DNA from 2 places in the Vibrio mangrovi genome. Region 1 is predicted to be linked to the other one. Evidence: riboswitches for the same ligand, from Rfam matches in the RefSeq annotation. Region 1 holds a riboswitch; the other holds the start of a gene.
What was found. A riboswitch is a leader RNA that binds a small molecule or an ion and turns the genes downstream of it on or off. The one in region 1 is predicted to bind cobalamin.
Positions count from the first base shown of each region.

Region 2: another riboswitch for cobalamin. It lies ahead of OCU74_RS15310 (TonB-dependent receptor domain-containing protein); the one in region 1 lies ahead of OCU74_RS13670 (cobaltochelatase subunit CobN).

Region 1 covers NZ_AP024883.1:3,096,496-3,106,802, reverse strand. Annotated here, with positions in the region: gene leuB (3-isopropylmalate dehydrogenase) at 1-640, opposite strand, end outside; gene leuA (2-isopropylmalate synthase) at 727-2,274, opposite strand; gene OCU74_RS13680 (DUF2149 domain-containing protein) at 2,608-2,943, opposite strand; gene OCU74_RS13675 (MotA/TolQ/ExbB proton channel family protein) at 2,921-3,382, opposite strand; gene OCU74_RS13670 (cobaltochelatase subunit CobN) at 3,379-7,698, opposite strand; cobalamin riboswitch at 7,851-7,981, opposite strand; gene OCU74_RS13665 (phosphatase PAP2 family protein) at 8,179-8,715, shown strand; gene OCU74_RS13660 (MJ1255/VC2487 family glycosyltransferase) at 8,712-9,755, shown strand; gene leuO (transcriptional regulator LeuO) at 10,153-10,307, shown strand, end outside.
Region 2 covers NZ_AP024883.1:3,435,026-3,445,332, forward strand. Annotated here, with positions in the region: gene murI (glutamate racemase) at 1-358, opposite strand, end outside; gene OCU74_RS15310 (TonB-dependent receptor domain-containing protein) at 473-2,299, opposite strand; cobalamin riboswitch at 2,340-2,546, opposite strand; gene trmA (tRNA (uridine(54)-C5)-methyltransferase TrmA) at 2,687-3,796, shown strand; gene OCU74_RS15320 (hypothetical protein) at 4,195-4,509, shown strand; gene OCU74_RS15325 (YijD family membrane protein) at 4,747-5,115, opposite strand; gene fabR (HTH-type transcriptional repressor FabR) at 5,105-5,743, opposite strand; gene sthA (Si-specific NAD(P)(+) transhydrogenase) at 5,970-7,370, shown strand; gene OCU74_RS15340 (class I SAM-dependent methyltransferase) at 7,519-8,337, opposite strand; gene lexA (transcriptional repressor LexA) at 8,442-9,065, opposite strand; gene OCU74_RS15350 (diacylglycerol kinase) at 9,144-9,506, opposite strand; gene plsB (glycerol-3-phosphate 1-O-acyltransferase PlsB) at 9,735-10,307, shown strand, end outside.

The DNA.
Region 1 (10,307 bases):
CGATTTCACTGACCACTTCCCGCCACAGGATAGAACTTTGTAATACGTTCGCCTTATCGATTGAACAGACTTTTTTGCGGCGCAGACGTGCAGATTCAAAAGCGATTTTAGCAATACGTTCAATCTCATAGCGATGATAGACTTCGGTATCAAAAGCTTTCTCATTGGCACCTTCACCTTCACGGCCTTTGGGTTGACCAAAGTAGATACCGCCGGTCAGCTCCCGTACGACGACAATATCGAAACCATTGGCAGAAATGTCCGCACGTAGCGGAGAAAAAGTTTCAAGTCCCTGATGGATCTGTGCCGGACGTAGGTTGCAGAACAGTTGGAAATGCTTACGCAACGGTAATAAAGCACCTCGTTCAGGCTGCTCGTTTGGTGGCAGGTGTTCCCACTTTGGTCCACCGACCGAACCAAACAGGACGGCTTGCGCCTGTTCACATCCTTTCAGTGTATGCTCGGGAAGTGGGTTGCCATGATTATCGATCGCAATACCACCTACATCGTACTCGGTACGGTCAAACGTTATGCTGTGCTTTGTTTCAATCGCATCGAGTACTTTATGCGCCTGTTGCATGACTTCCGGTCCGATACCGTCGCCGGGTAGTACTGCGATTTTATAAGTTTTGTCTGTCATGTGAGTCCTTGTTCACTCTCGTATTTATGAATTCGGAGACCTGTTTTGGTCCGCGTGATGACACGGGGACCAGTTGGCAGGAACCTTTATACTGTTGCTATTCTTTTCTGTTTGATCACTTCAATCTGATCGGCACGCTGGATACTGTTGATGACGTGCAGTAACGCCTCTCCTGATGCTTCAACGATATCTGTTGAGATGCCTGTTCCGTGATATTTCCGGCCTTTATAGTTGGCAATAATATCAGCTTGACCTAAACCATCTTCTCCTTCCCCTTTGGCTGTCAGGTCGAACTTATCCAGTACGATATCGTAACCGGTGACACGATAGATGCATTGGTACAAGGCATCTACGGGGCCATTACCGACAGCGGCCTCGCATTTCTCTTCATCACCGCACTGCAGTTTGATGGTCGTCGTTGCCATTACACTTCCTGACTGAACACTCAGATAGTTCAGTTTGTAAAAATCATCTTCGTCCCGTAAGTTAGAGAAATACATCAATGATTCTAAGTCGTAGTCGAAGACCTGACCTTTACGGTCTGCAAGCTTCAGGAAGTCTTCATACAGTGCATCCAGATTATAGTCTTCTTCTTGGTAGCCCATGGCATCCATATGGCTTTTCACTGCGGCTCTGCCGCTACGGCTGGTCAGATTCAGAGCCTGATTTTTCAGGCCAATCGACTCTGGTGTCATAATTTCATAAGTATTTTTATTCTTCAGCATACCATCCTGGTGAATACCGGATGAGTGACTGAATGCATTGGCACCCACAATCGCTTTGTTACTCTGAATCGGCATATTACAGAGTTGGCTGACCATTTTACTGGTCCGGTGGATTTCATCATGCTTGATGTTGGTATGAACACCAAGTAACTCCTGACGGGTTTTGATGATCATGGCAATTTCTTCCAGAGCACAGTTTCCAGCTCGTTCACCAATACCATTGATCGTCCCTTCAACCTGACGTGCTCCGGCCTGAACGGCAGCAATGGAGTTTGCAACGGACATTCCCAGATCATCGTGGCAGTGTACAGAGATAATCGCTTTGTCGATGTTGGGGACACGGTTGAACAATGTTTGAATGATACCACCAAATTCACCGGGAACAGTATAACCCACTGTGTCAGGGATATTAATTGTTCCGGCACCAGCATCAATCGCTGCTTCAACCATTCGGCATAAGTTATCAATAGGAGTCCGCCCGGCATCTTCGCAGGAAAATTCAACATCGTCAGTGTAACGCCGGGCATGCTTTACAGCCTTAACTCCCATTTCTACAACCTGATCGTAGCTACGACGAAGTTTATCCTGAACGTGGACTGTTGATGTAGAAATAAACGTATGAATACGGAATGCTTCGGCAACTTTTAATGCTTCTGCGGCAGCATCAATGTCTTTTTCTACTGCACGGGAAAGCGCACACACCCGACTGTTCTTAATATTTTTGGCTATGGCTTGTACTGACTCGAAATCTCCCGGAGATGACACCGGGAATCCTGCCTCAATAACATCGACTCCCAGTCGTTCCAGAGCGTAGGCAATTTGTAATTTTTCTTTAACCGTTAAACTCGCAGATAATGCTTGTTCTCCGTCCCGTAAGGTTGTATCGAAGATAATGACCTGATCGTTCATATTGGCTCCTAGACCGGTGACTTGCTGTGTTGCTCACATGGTGTTTTCAGCTATAAAAAAACCCGCATTCTGATGCGGGTTTCTTAATTCTTTGTGGTGTTTTCAGTCCACAGGCTACCCGCGCGATCGATTCACGATTAGAAGGAGGCCTAGCAGGAGAGAAAAACGGAATGACATATTAATTCACTTTCCACAAAATTAGATAACAAATTAGTACCGCACCTGAAACATTACGTCAACCCAAAAATGCATATTTATTGGTTGTACCTCTTTTATCCCGGGTGAAATCAGCGCTGTCACGGATATTGATTCATCTTCTGACTCGCGGGATATTTACTGTCCCACCAGAATCAGTTTTCCGGTTTTAGCATCCCGGTATACGGTACCGACATTTTCCATTCCCTGACGGGCATCTCCTTTCCCCTGCATACTGTCAGGTAACTCAACCAGTTCCTGCTGAGCTGTGACTTCGACATCAGTCAGGGAAAAGTGCTGTTGCAGAGTTTCATTCTGAGAAATCAGAGCAATCAGTAACCCTAAAGCAAATACCAGCATCACATCCATGATATTGGCAAATCCGCTTAAAGGATCGGTATCTTCCTGATGAAAACGACCACCCTGCCAAAGTCTGTGCGATGAGCGTGGTTTATTCTGTTGCTGCGACATCATATTCTCTCTGTTCGATATCCATCAGTTGTGTTTCGTACCATCTGCGACGAACTCGTCCGAGCATATAGCCGATCAGACCGATAAAAAGTCCGACAACTGTCGTGTCAAATGCAACTGTCATTGCTGTTGCCAGTTGGTCGATATGACCGTCAGACAGAGCCGCTAATCCCGGACCTAACGGAATCAGGGTTCCCATTAATCCGAGGACGGGACCGCTTCTGGCCAGTAGATCGACACGTTCCAGACGTGTGGCTGCGTAACGCTCAAAAACCATTGATTCGACCGACTGTAGCGTTCGCAGTCCACCGAATTTTTCATTGAGCGTTATCCCTGTTTCCCAGAGCAGAGCAAAAAGGCACAGAGCCAGCCCTGCTAATACCGGATAAAGCATCCATCCGACCAGATGATGTAATAAGCCTAATGTGTAGCCATGAATCATTGATTTGCTCCTTTCATATGGCGAACCGTTTGTCTGCTGCGTCTGAATCCAAGGCCGATCAGCACAATTGCAAGCAGCAGAATCATGAGATAAAAGCCGAGTATGATCGGCGGGGATTGTTGCGAGGTGGCTTCGCTCTGGGAAGACGGGGTCTGATTAACCTGAGTTTCCGCAGATGACTTCACGGTCACTTCGGTCAGTGAGTGAATTTCTGGTTTTTCTGTCCGGGGCATTTGTGACCGTTGTAGTAACTGTTCGAACTGTTTTTGCTCCGCTGGTGACAGATATTGTTTGATCCACGGCATCATCGGATGATCGGGAACTGTGTGTCCGCTGCCGGGAAGGCCATGTTTGATCACTAGTTGGGCAAACTGATGTGCCAGATCTTTTGTTGTTTCAGGATCCGGATGCCAGAATCCCTTATGGATGGCAACTAACATGATTGCCAGCATATTAGACTTCACGTGTACATTGTGTCCCTGTTCCAGAAATTGATCGACACCTAGCTGGTAGCGGTCATCAAAATAAACCTCTTTGACCTCCTGCCATGCCCAGTCGCCGACCAGTGTCGGATTGGTCACTTGCCAGCCCCACAGGTATTCCAGAAATTCATTCCCCATGGTACGGGCTCCGGCATAACCATGTTTCATCAACCCGCTTAACCATTCGGGATTCAGAAAACGTCCTCTCAGTTCCTGACGCAGAGCTGTCCCCAGAGGCTGGGCGACAATTTTTTCCGGATTGGCATGATTGATTACATAGTTGTTCGGCGCGTGACCTGAGAGTGTTTCAACTGCCAGACTCAGGCCTCCGAGATAATCAAATGCATCATTATTGTCGATCAAACCGTATAAGTTACTGGAACGTCCGAAATAAGTATTCTCAACACTATGTAGCAGGGTTCGGAATGTTTCTTCGGCAGCGATGCCATATTCTTGCTGGCTGAAACCATGACCGAGGCGGCGCAGATAAACATCAGCGAGCTCTGCTCTTTGTTGCCATGCTCCGGAACGTTCGGCAAGCCGGTTGACTCCGGCGCCATAGCTACCGGGTGCATCACCAAAAACTCTTAAGGTTGACAGAAGTGCAGTTTTCTGTGGCTGATTCCCCTGTGATAAAAGTTTACGGCTGTCTTCCACCCAGTGTGCTGCGACTTGATTCTGTTGCAAAGATTCATTTCCACCATGTCGATGACTGCCCAGAGGTTTCAGTGCAAACTGAAGTGTTTCTGTTAATGCCGGATGTTCCCGAATAATCGTTTCAGAGGCAGCATCCAGTGCCATCAATACTGCCTGATCCAACAGGTGCATCTGTTGACCATAGAGATCCCGGAATAATCCTGAGGTTGTGAACACCATATCCCGGCGAGGTGTGTCCGGTGTGACTGTCTGATATTTCAGTCCTTTGACGAGTCCCCGGCTGTTCCATACCGGTTCCAGACCGAGCATGTCCAGAGCAAATGCAATCATGACGCCTTCATCCCTGACAATGTCCGATGCCCATAGCACCAGCGCTTCTCGTCTGGAAGGTTGGTGAGGATTATTTTTTCTGGCATCGCGAGCCATTTCCTGTCCGAGTTGCCAGGCAATACGGCTGGGAATCAGGCTGTTATCCAGCGCATAAAAGTTTCGGCCGGTCGGCAGACTTTCCGGGCTACGGATCGGATCATTCCCTTTCCCTGGTTCTATGAAGCGTCCGTTCAGCCCGTTGAGCAAAGCTGTCATTTCATGAGCCGGGGATTGTTGAAGCAATTGGTGCCAGTGCCCTCGCTGTTGCTGATCTACCGGAGACATCGAGTGAACCATCATGTCAATCGCATCGGGTTGCCACGTTTTACCAAAAATATGCAGCCCATAAGGCATGAATCGCTCTTGCAGATTAGTGAGGTAGTGGCCGATTTCATGCACGAGCATATCATCACTGACTTCTTCAAATCCGATTCCCATAACAGCCAGCTCCGCCGACATGGATTCAGTCAGTTCTTCTTTAAGATCGAGAGATTCAACTTTATGACGGATCTGACTGATCAATTTGTGCTTCAGTGATTGATTGTTGTTGTCGTGATTCGATTCAAAGCTTTCAACTAACTGCCGTAATTGCAATAAATCATCATAAAGCGGCGTACTTTCCAGCGGTGGTGTCAGGTGATCGACCATGACGGCGAGTCCGCGCCGTTTGGCCTGAATTCCTTCTCCGACACCATCGACGATATAAGGGTAGATTCCCGGTATATCTGCCGCAATCAGACGCGAGTAATCATCGTCGCCGAGACCGACGGAACGATGGGGCAGAAATTCATAGGTTGAATGACGGCCCACATGAATGATGGCATCGGCTTTAAAGGTATCTTTCAGGTAATGATAGTAAGCCAGATACTGATGAGGTGGTGGAAAAGCCAGGTTGGCATGGAGCAGTTCCGGGTTCACTTCCCATCCTCTGGGAGGTTGGGGACTAATCAGAATATGACCAAAAGTCAGACTGGGGAGCAGTATTTTATCGTTGTAGACCATCACGTTGCCGGGGAGTTCTCCCCAGCCACCGAGTCCTTCAATCCCGGTCTGTTGTAGGGCAGTGATGATTTTCTGAGCATGTTCCCAGCAAGGCTTCGGGCTATGTTCAATTGTGCTTTGATAACAGGATTTCAATTGAGTCAGTAATGAGAGTGCCCGTTTTCTGGACGGGTGATTGACGCCTTCTACCAGATGCACCATCTCTGCCATAGTGTTATCGAGCAATCGCTGTGCCTGTTGAGACAGATTGTGCTGGATCGCGGTTTTTAACTGTTCCTGCAATCGTCCGAACGGGCCGTTAATCATCTCGTTCTGGATGACTGGTGGTAATGTCTCAAAATAGTGTCGGTAATCTTCAGGAGCAATGGTTGGAATCTGAGAGCTCATTGTAGCCAGAGCCTGACGATCATTCGGCAGATTGACAGCACGCTCCTGAATGAGATCCAGCAGGGCTTCTTGTGATTCCGGTAAATCTCCGACCTGATAACCAGATGCTTTCAGACGGTTGAGAATCTGCCACAGGCTGGCAGGAACATCCAGATTATCAGCACCGATATTATGGCGGCCCGGCGGATGATTGTAATAAACGATGGCAATGCGTTTATCAGCGTTGGATTTTATCTGTAGGGTATGCCAACGGTGAATCCGTCTGGCAAGCGTCTCTATGCCATGTTCTTCCGGCTGAATCGGCTGGATCTGAATACCGGATAGTGAGTCAGTCCGGATTATCCCCGCGGTTGCGACAATCATTGGTTGACTGGCACCCTGGATCTCGGGCATAGCAACCTGATAATAGACTTTATCCGGTCGGATTCCATCAGCAGAAAGTTGCCACTGTGTTTTGGTTCTGTCACGTAGTTTGATTGCTTTAAGTAGCGGTACATTCAGCTTTGTGAGTAATTGTGTGGTTTTCTCCCGGCCTTCTCCGCCACCGATGACAAAATCCTGCAACATAACAATGGAGGACAACGGTACAGGCAGAGATTGTAACTGAGCGACTGCTTCAACACTGGCATCTCCCCAGGCGGCAAGTGCGACAATGCACTGAAGAGTTTTCTGCCGGGTAATAACCTGACAGAGGTGCTGAAACAACTGACTGTCGCTGGGCCTGTCTGCACCGAGGTGATCCAACAGCATCACGACAGGTTTAGCCGGTAAAGATGATGGAATTTGCTCGAAATACTGACCTTGCATCCACCAGCGTAACCGGGGTTGCTTCCGGGGAGGAAGACTGGATATTGAAGGATCTTTTACACTGGCTGCCCAGGTCAGCAGTGCTACGGTATTGTCTACGCCACCAGCCTGCCAGTAACTACGGGCCGTTAACCAGGACGTTTGTTGAGGATAACGAGTCAATATATTGGTCAGCCAGAGATGCAGAGATCCGTCCGGACGCATCGCCGTCAGAGTGGTCAGTGTTTTGTCATCCTGAAATTGTAAATTCCGTTGCAAACGGCTTTGCTTCACAAGGTGATGATCACTGTTGAAAATAAATATATTGTCCGGCGATGATAACTTCAGATCCTGATTCAGTTCGCCAACTATTGCGCCATACAGACCAATCCCGATCAGAACATCCGCATGGCTCAAATATTGTGCTCTTTGTTGTGCAGACAGGGCTATCCATTGATTTTCTGTCCGGGCTACCAACTTTATCCGGGGATATTGCTGATGTAAGTGAGCTCCTGCTTCGGCAATTGTTTCTGCATTACGTTGTGAAACCAGCATTAGTATTTGCTGACTGGTATTTCCGGCCCAGGAAAAAGAGCAGTAAACCAAGGCCATAAAAAGGATGATAAATCGCATATCTAACCTCAAGGGGAAAAGCATACCTTAAGGGAGAAATGTTCTGATGACTGTGTCGGGGGAAGTTGAAGTAAAAGCCAACGACAGAGTACCAGGTATTCCCGCCCGGTGATATATACCCAAATGAACTCGCCTTCCGGGAGATGTTCTCTGGACATAATTATCCTGAACCCAAGTATCTGGCTTGTGAGTATTCACTTACAGTTGCGGGTACAGCCCCGGATTCTCACCGGGTTCCTTGGTTGTATTGTGTTGGCAATACGGTTCAGGGCCTTTTTTATAGATGTTTATATCAACGTCGTCAATCAATACTCTCACCGGGCTAAGTCTCTTTCTCCTGATGCGCCTGCATAGCTCCGATATTTGCTGAGTTGGATTATCCAACAATATTCATGGTTCCGACAACAAACAGTAACGCGGTTGTCATCTGTTCTGATTAGTGTCGTTTATATAAAGGGACTGAAATACGGGAGTGCAATCATGAGAGTTATTGAACCGATTGTGAAATTTGATCTGGCCTTTTCTCTGTTCTGTCTACAGCATCGATTCAGTGATCCGCTGGCACGCATCAGCCGGGCGGTTTCTCATACCGGAGATGGTCATTTATACGTGCTGTTCGGTGGCATCGCTTTTCTGGCTGATGATATGTACGGTAAGGCACTCTTAGCTGCCGGAATGATATCGTTTCTGATTGAGTTGCCATTGTACTGGCTGGCAAAAAACTTCTTTCAGCGGCGGCGTCCTCAGGAATTATCATCGATGGTTACCGCTTATATCACGCCTTCAGATCGTTTTAGTTTACCTTCCGGACACACCAGTGCCGGTTTTCTGATGGCGACGTTAATTGCTTATTTTTATCCGCCATTATCTATCGTAGTTTTTTTATGGGCAGGTTGCATTGGGGCTGCACGCATCTTGCTGGGAGTGCATTTTTTTACAGATGTTCTGATTGGTGCTCTGTTGGGAATGAGTTGTGCCCAGGCCGGATTGTTGTTAACGACGGAGTGGATGATTTGAAAATTCTCTATGGTGTTCAGGGAACCGGAAACGGTCATACGGCTCGGGCCAGAGCAATGAGTCACGCGCTCCGGCAATATCATGTTGATGTCGATTTCATCTTTAGTGGCAGAGACAAAGACAAATATTTCTCGATGGACAGCTTTGGTGATTATCAAACCCGCCGGGGGCTGACTTTTGTAACAGAACAGGGACGGGTGAATTATTTTAAAACTGCCAGACAGAATAGTTTCAGCCAGTTGCTCTCTGATATTCGTCAATTGGATCTCAGTTCTTATGATCTGGTGATCAGTGATTTTGAACCAGTGACTGCCTGGGCAGCAAAACTACAGCACAAACCCTGTATCAGTCTGAGCCATCAGAATGCTTTCCGCTATCCGGTTCCGTTAAAGGGAGCAAACTGGCTGGATAAGAAAATTATTACCAGTTTTGCTCCGGCTGATTATTATCTCGGACTGCACTGGTATCACTTCGAAAGTCCTATTCTTCCGCCAATTGTCGATACCAGAGATGAGGCGACCGAAAATCAGCCTTTTATTCTCGTCTATTTACCGTTTGAATCTCTGGAAGAGATTACGGATCTCTTACTTCGTTTCGGTAGCTATCAGTTTGTCTGCTATCACCCGGCTATCACTGAAGTGGAGCAAACTGAAAATATGATGTTCCACCCATTATGTCATGAGCGCTTCCATGAACATTTGCGTTGCTGTGCCGGAGTCATTGCCAACGGCGGGTTTGAGTTACCTTCTGAGGCGATGTCATATGGGAAAAAATTGCTGCTTAAGCCTCTGATGGGACAATTTGAACAACAGAGTAATGTTGCAACACTTGAGATGCTGGGACTTGCATCAACGATGGAATCTCTTGATGTGGCGTTGATTCGGCAATGGTTAGATGAACCGAATGCAGAGCGGGTGATTTATCCGGATGTTGCGCATGCGATTGCTGAATGGATTATTCAGGGGCGCTGGGATGATCATCAGCATCTGTGCCATACACTATGGAAACAGGTTAATTTCCCTGATTATGTGACGGTATAAAACGGGCTGACTCATTGATCAGACTGAATATCTGTAACACATTATATGAGTTGTGAATAGATGTCGCTTTTAGCCGTGAAATATATAACCAGTGTCAATTAATTTTGTAAATACTATAAAAATAGCGATTTTATATTTTTTGATATTTTCTCAAGGTGTTGATTATTAATCATATTTTTTTTGACAACATAAAATAAACTGACTTTTTATCAATCTAGTTGCCTTTTGGGTATCAATTAAAAGATAGTTGGTTACACAACTTACCTATATGAATTATCAATATATTGGTCAAGATACACTCATGGTGAGTCACTAACTGATTTTAACTGATATGGTGTTATCCCGGTGGGATAATAAAAAGTGATTGCTGATCTATAGCAAAACAAGAGGCATTCCAATGTTAGAGAAAAAAGAAGTAATCCAACCTGTAGCCAGCTATCGAATGGAAAGTACGTTACGAGGCGTTGATCTGAATTTGCTTACTGTGTTTGATGCTGTGATGCAAGAACAGAATATTACCCGGGCAGCACACAATTTAGGTATGTCTCAGCC
Region 2 (10,307 bases), 340 kb from region 1:
GAGTTGCGATAAGACCGACAGATTTTCGGGCCAGATTGCAGGCAGGCTTAATGGCGGGAACAACACCAACTACGGGAATGCTTAGTTTTTTGCGTAATGTAGGGAGGACGATCGTACTCGCGGTATTACAGGCGATCACGACTAAATCAATATCCATTTCCGTCACGATTGACGTAACTAAGGTTTCAACCCGGCTCAGTAATTCTTGCTGTGATAACTCTCCGTAAGGATAACCCTCGTTATCAAACAGATAGAAATAGTTATGATTAGGGAGTAAACGATGGATTTCCCGATAAACCGACAACCCGCCGACACCGGAATCAAAGAGTAGAATATTAGGAACTAGTGAGGACACGATAACAACATTGAACAACAGCAAGCTAGAGAATAAGTTGCATCATACGCTTTCAATGTTTTTTGGCAATAACAATGGATTTATGAGAAAGCCGCCAGTATAGGCGGCCCATAACGATCAAAAATCATACGACATGTTTAGATAGTATTCTCTATCTGCCGTGTTATAACCAAGCGCTGTCTGATAATCTTTGTCAAGCAAATTAGCTACTTTAGCACCGACTTTCAATCCATTATCAAATAAATAAGAAGTCGCCACATCAACTAAACCGTAGCCCCCCATCACTTTGCTGTTACTGGCATCATCATATCTTTTTCCCTGAAACAAATAACTCAGATTAATTTGCCATTGTTCAATTCGATATTCGGTATCCCACTTCACATTATGTCTCGCCCGTCGCCTTAGTTGCTGACCCGTCGCACTATTCTTAGCATCCAGAAAATCATATGCAATAGTATGATAGAAGTTCCCTGTATCAAACTCCGACACAAATTCAATACCTTGTATCTCTACTTTGTCTACATTCTCATTTGAAGAACTATCGATCATGTTTTTGACAAGACTTCTATAAGCAGCAAGGCGAATATCCGCATTTTGATAAGTTCCTTCGAATGCAAGTTCACCTGTTTTTGTGTCTTCAGGAACAAGTAATGGATTTCCGGAATAACAACCAAAGGATCCAAAACATTGAGTAGGCCAGTAGAGCTGATTAAATGTTGGTGCTTTGAAAGCTTCGCCATAACTAGCCGTGATTCGGAAATCATCCGAGAAACGATAAGCAGATGCAATTTGACGAGTTGTCACATAGTTGTAGGTACTACTCTTATCTCGTCGAATATTACCCTCGGCAGAAAAATCCCCCAAGGATAAATACCCGCCAATATATCCAGCAATATTTCTTCGCTTATCATTAATATATTCGACTGAACCGTTATCAACACGATCACGATACCAATCTACACCACCTGTAACTACAAGTGCATGACTTAACTTATACTGGTTATCCCATGACAGTGTATCCCGATTGGTACTGATCGTATTTGGTGTTGCCCCCTGCCCATGAGTTTCGGCCGAGTCTTGATTCGTTGCAATAGTAAAATGACTTTGATAGTTCTGATCTGTCTTATATTCTGTAACCAGACCAATATTGTATAAGTCGCTATCTGTCTGGTCTGCTCCGTTAGATGATCGTCCGTAGTCATAATCAGAATCTTTTCTCTGATAATACCCATTAAATTTTAAAGTGAATGAATCAGATATATTCTTGCCTGCATCAGCCAGAATATATTGAGAAAGAACCCCATCATTATCAGAATCATAGGTGTTAGTACTATCAGACTTCACATCAAATCCATCATTCTGTTGATGTGTAATCGACATGTTTAGCCAGCTACTTTCATCAGCTGTAGAAAAATAAGCATTAGTATCGAAGTAATGATGGCTTCCCACTGATGTCGAAACACCTGCCCTGTTATTCGGTGATGCAGTAGTAATCAAATTAACAACACCGCTTACAGCATCAGAACCATAAACTGCAGCACGCGGGCCCCGAAGCACTTCGATTCTCTCGATACCTTTCAGTGGGATTGCGGATAGATCAGTTGCTCCGGTAGTGGCACTACCAATGCGAATACCGTTAATGAGAAATAGCGTATTTTTAGATGAGCGTCCCTGTAAATAAAGCTCCGAGCTTTGTCCAATCCCTCCCTGATTAACAATTTGAGCATTGGGCAAACGTTTCAAAACTTCAATCAAAGATGTCGCTTGAATTGCATCAATATCCTGTTTGGTAATTACTTCTACAGGTTCAATCGTCTCTTGTATTTTCTGTTCAAACCGATTAGCCGTAACAACCATAGTCTCTGTATTTGAACTGTCTGCGTAAGAATAAAAGGCACAAGGAAGCTGCGATACCACTGCTATCGCTAAAGTTGTTTTTTTCATTGTTATATCCTGAATTCGCGTTAATCCGACCGGGTTTGCAATGTTGTCCCGGCTGTTGGCAGGTCTTCGGACTTAAGAATATGATCGCAATAATACGACGGCCGAAACCTCGACTTCCCACATAAAATGCAGTGTCTAGGGAGATTTAGTCTTCTATTTACCGCTGCGCGTCAGTTCTGGATTTACACCAGATTCCCTTTTAAGCTCTTAACAGATTGTTAACAGCACCAACAGGACGCTGATAATATTGATACCTGTCACATTTGTCCAGTGTCAGAAAGCTGCTTATAGTATGCTGAATTTAATACAAGGGGCTGGACTTCTGGTCAGGTTTGAATAAAATCTGCGCTCTTTGATTGTTCGCTCTGTGTGTAAAAAGGTAATACGATGGCTACTCTTGATGTAAATCCCGAACGCTACCAATCTCAGTTGAAAGAGAAAGTGGCCCGGCTTACCAACATGTTTTCTGAATTTCAGATGCCAGAGCTGGAAATCTTCGAATCTCCAGAGCAACACTACCGAATGCGTGCCGAATTCCGGGTCTGGCACGAAGGTAGCGACCTATACTACATCATGTTTAATCAGGAAACCCGACAAAAATACCGTGTAGATCAATTCCCGGCAGCAAGCCAACTTATCAATCAATTGATGCCAGCACTGATAGAACATATCCGGGACAACGATATCCTGCGCCACAAACTGTTTCAGGTTGATTTTCTATCGACTCTCAGTGGTGAAATTCTTGTGTCATTACTCTACCACCGCCAGATCGGCCAAGAATGGGAACAGGCGGCACAGATTCTGCGACAACAGCTACAGCAACAAGGCTTTAATCTCAACTTAATCGGACGAGCCCGTAAGATCAAAATGGTATTAGACCGGGATTACGTGATCGAAGAACTTTCGGTTCACGGTCAGAAATATATATATCAGCAAGTTGAAAACAGTTTTACCCAACCAAACGGACGTGTTGCAGAAAAAATGCTGGAATGGGCGGTTGATTGTACTCGGGGCAGTCAAGGTGATCTGCTGGAACTCTACTGTGGAAATGGTAATTTCTCGCTAGCACTGGCGCAAAACTTTAACCGCGTACTAGCAACTGAACTCGCTAAGCCCTCAGTCGACTCTGCGCAATATAACATTGCTGCCAATAAGATAGATAATGTACAGATCATTCGAATGTCCGCCGAAGAATTTACTCAGGCAATGGAAGGACAACGTGAATTCCGTCGTTTGAAAGATGCCGGAGTCGACTTGAAAAGCTACCAGTGTGAAACGATTTTTGTCGATCCACCCCGCTCCGGTATGGACATCGATACCTGTAAAATGGTGCAAAAATACCCGCATATTCTTTATATCTCCTGTAACCCAGAAACACTCAGAGAAAACCTTTCCGTTTTGAGTGATACACATCGTGTCAGCCGGTTTGCTCTCTTTGATCAATTTCCATTTACCCACCATATGGAAGCTGGCGTACTGCTAGAGCGCATTAAATAAAGGGTTTAAGAGATCTTCATCATTCAAAAACCACTACAGGGTACGGGGACGGTAATAATTCTCAAAAACCTGTCTATCTTCGCTGACGACACCAAACTGCAAGCAACCTTCAATTGCTGAATGAAGATTCGTTGCTGCCTGTAATCCTGCATTAAGACAATGTGTCCGTAAAATCTGGGTAGAACCCACTTGTCATTAGTTGACCTATTTTTGCTAATGGTTGATTATGTGCTTAATTTTATATTCCGTTAGATAAGCTCAGTCTGTAGTTGTCGTTTTATTTATATAATTTTGTGAGATAAAACAGATTGATATGAGTGGGAATGACTGTATTTTCTGACAGATTTATACCGATAATATCTGGTTAAAAAAACACTGTTATAGCTGAGGAGGTATCAGTGAAGAAATTGATTTGGTTAGTCATGTTGTTGATAAGTGGAAGTGTTTATGCAGATGCAAGTCTTCCACCACAAACAATATCAAGAATAGAGACCGGTTGGGGAAGTGAAGGCCTCTATTTATCCTTTGCTGAAAACAACAAAGTAGAAGGTTGTACTAACTCCAGAGTTCGTTTTGAACGTGATCACCCAATGCTAAAGGACATACTGTCCATTGCTTTATCTGCGTTCCATGCGGGTAAAAAAGTTCAAGTAAGAGTTTCCGGCTGCCTGGGTGCAGACCATAAAGGTATCGCGATAGCAGTTGTTCAGTAACTTTATAACAATCCATTTAAGCAGAAACACGTAAGTCTGGCAAAAAACGCCGGGGTAAACGTTATGTTTCCAGAGAAAATCAGAGATGAAACTGCTGAATTTGATTAACGAGCTCGATGTGTCAGATACAGACTATTGGTATGATTCAGGTCAGAAGCTGGTGTGAATAACCTAATAAAGTAAGATAAAAAAACGAGCCATTTGGCTCGTTTTTTTATTCATCTCATCACTGATGAGTTAACTCTTTCCCCAGTATCCCATCTTTCGGGCAATCCAGATCATCAAAAGCAATACGACAATAATCGCTACAAAATTGGACCCGGAATCAGGATACTGTGCTTTTACAAATGCAGAATGACCGAAAGCACCAACGAAGAAACAGGCCAAACCAACCATCGGGAAATCTTCCGACACAGGATGGCGCAGGTACTCCTGATAAAGCGCCTGAACAGCTAATACCAACGCAATCCAGGGGAAAATGGAAAAAGACACTTCACTCATCGTGATTGAAGACAGAATGGCATCACCACACATGCCCACAACAAAAGCAAGAATCAGGTTCTTCCGCTCCGCAGTATATTGAGAGCGATTCATTTTATTCGACATTATCAACTCCATCTATCTGTTGACGTTTACGTGCAATGCGATAGCTGCCTGCACCTTTAGCAATCATCCTCAATTGAATAATTAATCGTTCAGCTAGTTCATCCCGTTCACTTTTATCCAGATCCATGGCTTCTGCACCGGAGCTGAACACCAGCGTCACAGAAGCTTCAGCCTGAGCTGCTGCAATCTCACGTTCGATCCCATTCAGGACCAGATATTCTGTCAGCTCCGCAGAAAAATGCTGTATCTCTCTTGCGACTGCGGCACGAAATTCATAAGAAGTTCCGGAGCGTTCTCTCAGCAATAAACGGAAAACATTGGGGCTGTCTTCAATAAATTCCATGAAAGTCTCTACCGAAGTCCGAATCACGCTTCCTTTAGTTGCAATCCTTTGTCTGGCCTGACGCATGAGCTGACGCAGTAATAAACCACCTTCATCAACCATCGTCAGTCCCAACTCATTCATATCATCGAAGTGTCGGTAAAATGATGTCGGAGCAATCCCGGCTTCTCTAGCAACTTCTCTCAAACTCAAACTGGAAAAACTCTGTTGAGCACTCAATTGACGAAATGCTGCATCAATTAATGAACGACGGGTTTTTTCTTTCTGTTGAGCACGAATTCCCATGAAGCACAATCCCTAAATCACTACCAAAGAGCGCCTTACTATAACGCGAATTATCTTTTTATCGATAGACAATATTCTATCAGGTATATAATTGTCTATCCGAACTGATTTCATCAGTGTATCAGCGATCATTATCACTGATCAGTCGGCAGAACAGAGACACGGGCAAACAATGCGTTACAATATAGCTACCGAAAAAAAGAACGAATATTCATCAGGAAGTCATATGTCACAGACTCATCATTTCGATGCCATAGTCATCGGCAGTGGTCCCGGCGGTGAAGGTGCCGCGATGGGACTGACAAAAGCAGGCCTCAACGTAGCAATCGTTGAAAAAGAGCAAAGTGTCGGCGGCGGATGTACCCATTGGGGAACTATTCCATCAAAAGCATTAAGACATGCAGTCAGCCGTATCATCGAATTCAACAGCAATCCACTTTTCTGTCACAACAACACCAGCCTGCATTCAACATTCTCAAGTATCCTCAATCACGCCAAATCAGTCATAGACAAACAAACCCGGTTACGACAAGGGTTTTATGATCGTAATAAATGTACCCTGCTTTTTGGTCTGGCCCGGTTCGTGGATAGCCATACCATAGAAGTCATTCAGCATGATGGCAGCAAAGAATGCTACTCTGCCGACAAGTTTGTTATTGCAACAGGCTCCACACCTTATCGCCCTCATGATGTCGATTTTAATCATCCCCGGATATACGATAGTGATTCAATCCTGAGCCTTGCTCATGATCCCAGACATATTCTGATCTATGGTGCCGGTGTTATCGGGTGCGAATATGCGTCAATCTTCCGTGGACTTGGGGTGAAGACGGATCTCATCAATACCCGGGACCGTTTGCTGTCTTTTCTGGATAACGAAGTCTCCGATGCGCTGTCATATCACTTTTGGAACAATGGTGTTGTTATTCGCAATGACGAAACCTATCAGCGAGTTGAAGGCTGCCAGGACGGTGTGATTGTTCACCTGAAATCCGGGAAAAAGATGAAAGCAGATTGCTTACTCTATGCAAATGGGAGAGCCGGAAACACTGACAAGCTGAATCTGGAAGTGCTGGGATTAACCGCTGATTCCCGGGGACAACTGGCAGTAAATCAAAGCTACCAAACCGAAGTTGAACATATCTATGCAGTTGGTGATGTGATTGGTTACCCCAGCCTCGCCAGCGCAGCATATGATCAAGGCCGCTTTGTCGCGCAAACTATTGCATTCGGAGCAAGCAACCACCAGTTGATTGAGGATATTCCAACCGGAATATATACCATTCCAGAAATAAGTTCAGTGGGAAAAACGGAACAGGAACTGACCAACGCTAAAATTCCTTACGAAGTCGGACGTTCTTCATTTAAACATCTGGCCCGGGCGCAAATCGCCGGAACCGATGTCGGTAGTCTGAAAATCCTTTTTCACCGGGAAACCAAAGAGATCCTTGGTATCCATTGCTTTGGTGAGCGTGCCGCTGAAATCATCCATATCGGCCAGGCCATCATGGAACAGAAAGGAGAAGCTAACACCATTGAATATTTCGTCAATACGACCTTCAACTATCCAACAATGGCTGAAGCGTATCGGGTCGCAGCATTAAACGGGCTGAACCGCCTCTTCTGATTCGTAAGTAACTTTAAATCTATCAGGGTCGCTGACCATGCGGCCCAATCTCCCCCATTGATACCGGAAAGCTGAAACTGAGGGCAAATTGTATAAAGCAGCCAGGTTAAGAATGCTTCGCAACATCAGAACAGGCTGATGTGATATTTCACCAATAGATATGAACGACAACAGGAGTATAACGGAATTTGAATGTGGTCAGGTGACAAACCAGACGCTGCCATATTTTCCACCTTCGACACGGGAAATCCAGTGGTGAAAACGTACGGACACCTTTTGCCCAGGGAAGAGCACTCAGCACAGCGTTTCCAGGAGAAGCAAAACCATGTTGGTAAAAGCCAGCACCCAGTTTCTGCCCCAAACGAGTCCCACTTTTATCTCCTGCAAGTAGCAGACATGCATGAGCATGAGGGAAACTCAACCCCAGTGCTCTGATAAAATGGGAAATACTCTCAGTCTGAACACTAAGCAGAGCATGCTCACAAAGGATCAAAAGCGGTGCAGATTCCGGGATAACCACAGTCTTCAACCATGCCAGAGAGTCAACGCTACCATTCATATGCTGGTACCGCTCGCTGGGATGAAATAACTTCTGCCGCCAAATCAGATTCTCAGAAATGTCCACTTCAATCCAGTGACAACGCCCGTTATCCACCCGGTAAAACCGGGTATCCAAACCAGCGCCGACATTGATAATCCAAGCATCAGGATATATTGAGAGAAAATCCCGAACCTGCCGATCACAGATCTGAGTCAGGGTTACATGTAGTAATTGCTTTTGATCGATATTACCATCCAGACAATCCGGTGCAACGTGACAGGATAAACAAGCCTGTGCTGCTATCGGATCATAGATCAATCCATCATCCGCTAAACTTTCCCGGCTCCGAAACCAGAGGGGCTGAACTAAATGAGTGGGAATTTGATAGCGTTTTATATGCTTCCGGCAATAATGCGGCATTATCATCGTCCTCTCTGTCGAGAATCAGATGATAATGAATATCAATTCGAATTACAAGTTATTGAGAAGAACTCTCAACAACTAATTGTGTATGCTGCACCTTCTATGCACTACATCCAGTCGGTATTACGAATAATCCCGACAGCAATTCCCTCGATGTTCAGTTCCTGACAAGTGAGATCAACTTCAATTGGAGAAAATTCTTCATTCTCAGCATGGAGTAAAACTGTAGATCCCCGTTGTTCAAGCCGCTTCACTGTCACATCATCTTCTACACGAGCGACAACTACCTGACCATTTCTGACATCCTGAGTTTTATGAACAGCCAGCAGATCACCATCCATGATCCCAATATTCTTCATACTCTCGCCATGAACCCGGAGTAGGAAGTCAGCCTGAGGCCTGAACATTTCAGGATCAACCTTATAATGAGCCTCGACATGCTCCTGAGCTAAAATTGGCTCACCGGCAGCAACTCGCCCAATGAGTGGCAATCCTTCATCTGCCGGATCGTTGGCAGAATCGATCAGAATCCGTATTCCGCGAGAAGCTCCCGGAACAATTTCAATCACCTGCTTACGAGCAAGGGCCTTTAAATGCTCTTCGGCAGCATTAGCAGAACGAAATCCCAGCTCTTTTGCAATCTCAGCACGGGTTGGCGGCATCCCGGTATCTTCAACCCGACTTTTGATCAGATCAAAAACCTGTTGTTGGCGTGGTGTTAAAGGCTTCATAATTCACCTGTCTTTTTATACAGTCAACTGTGAGTATATCCAGTATTCTGATAAATGAAAAGTGAATCTTTCAAACAGTTAGAATGCAAAGATATCGATCCAGATATAAAGTGATATCAGGATAGCGATCAATACAGCAGCAGATCCCATATCTTTCGCCTGGCCTGCCAGTTGGTGATGTTCAAGGCCGATTCGATCCACAACAGCCTCAATTGCACTATTCAACAATTCAACGATCAGTACAAGCAACAAAGAAGATATCAGAAGCAAACGCTCTATCCGGGTTACATCACTAAACAGTGCCACTGGTATCAAAACAATACATGCGATTAATTCCTCCCGAAAAGCGGCTTCGCCGAGAACCGCTGCACGAATTCCCTGGTAGGAATATTTAGTTGCATTGAGTATACGAGTAAGGCCTTGAGCTGGTTTCTTTTGCATAAATTTTTCCGGTAATTTAATTTCAGTGCAGACCGACAGACAGCAAAGAAGTTCCATGACTTTGGCATCAAAGTCCTGTCGCAGCACACAAAAAATAGTCGTGAATAAGTAAAAGGTTTCCCCTATTTCTGTTATTCTAAACCACATTCAGGCAACCATGTTGAGATGATTTGTATCGTTGCGATATGGTACCTATTTTGTTATTCATTCTTGAGAGTCCGAACCTTTATGTCAGTCCGACAGTCAGTATCACGTTCATTGTTAACTATCCCTGTTTCTGTATTTACAAAGGGTACGGTTGTTCCTGCCGATCCAATTGCCGATCATCATATCGATCTGGAAAAACCGATCGTCTATGCACTACCGTTTCAGTCGACAGTCGACCTTTTAACTTTGAAGAAACAGACTGAAAAACTGGGGCTGCCGGATCCGTTTCAACCTCTGGAAATTGATGGTAAGAAATTAACCCGCTATATCTTTATTGCTTCCCGACCGACATTAATTCATAGCGACGAATATGTTCCGAGAGGATCCGTCACGCAATTTACTGAGCTTTTAGCGCTTCATCAGGATAATCCTCAACTCGATATTCAGCTCCTGCCGACTTCTGTACTTTGGGGCAGAAAGCCTGGCCGTGAAAAACAAAATCAGGGAAAGGCCTATCTCGAACCGATGAACGGGCCACAGAAGGCAAAAGCAGTCCTGCTTGCAGGACGAGACTGCCTGGTCCGCTTCAGCCCAGTCGTTTCACTCCGCTATATGGCAGATAATCATGGTACGGATGCAGCGATTGCTCATAAA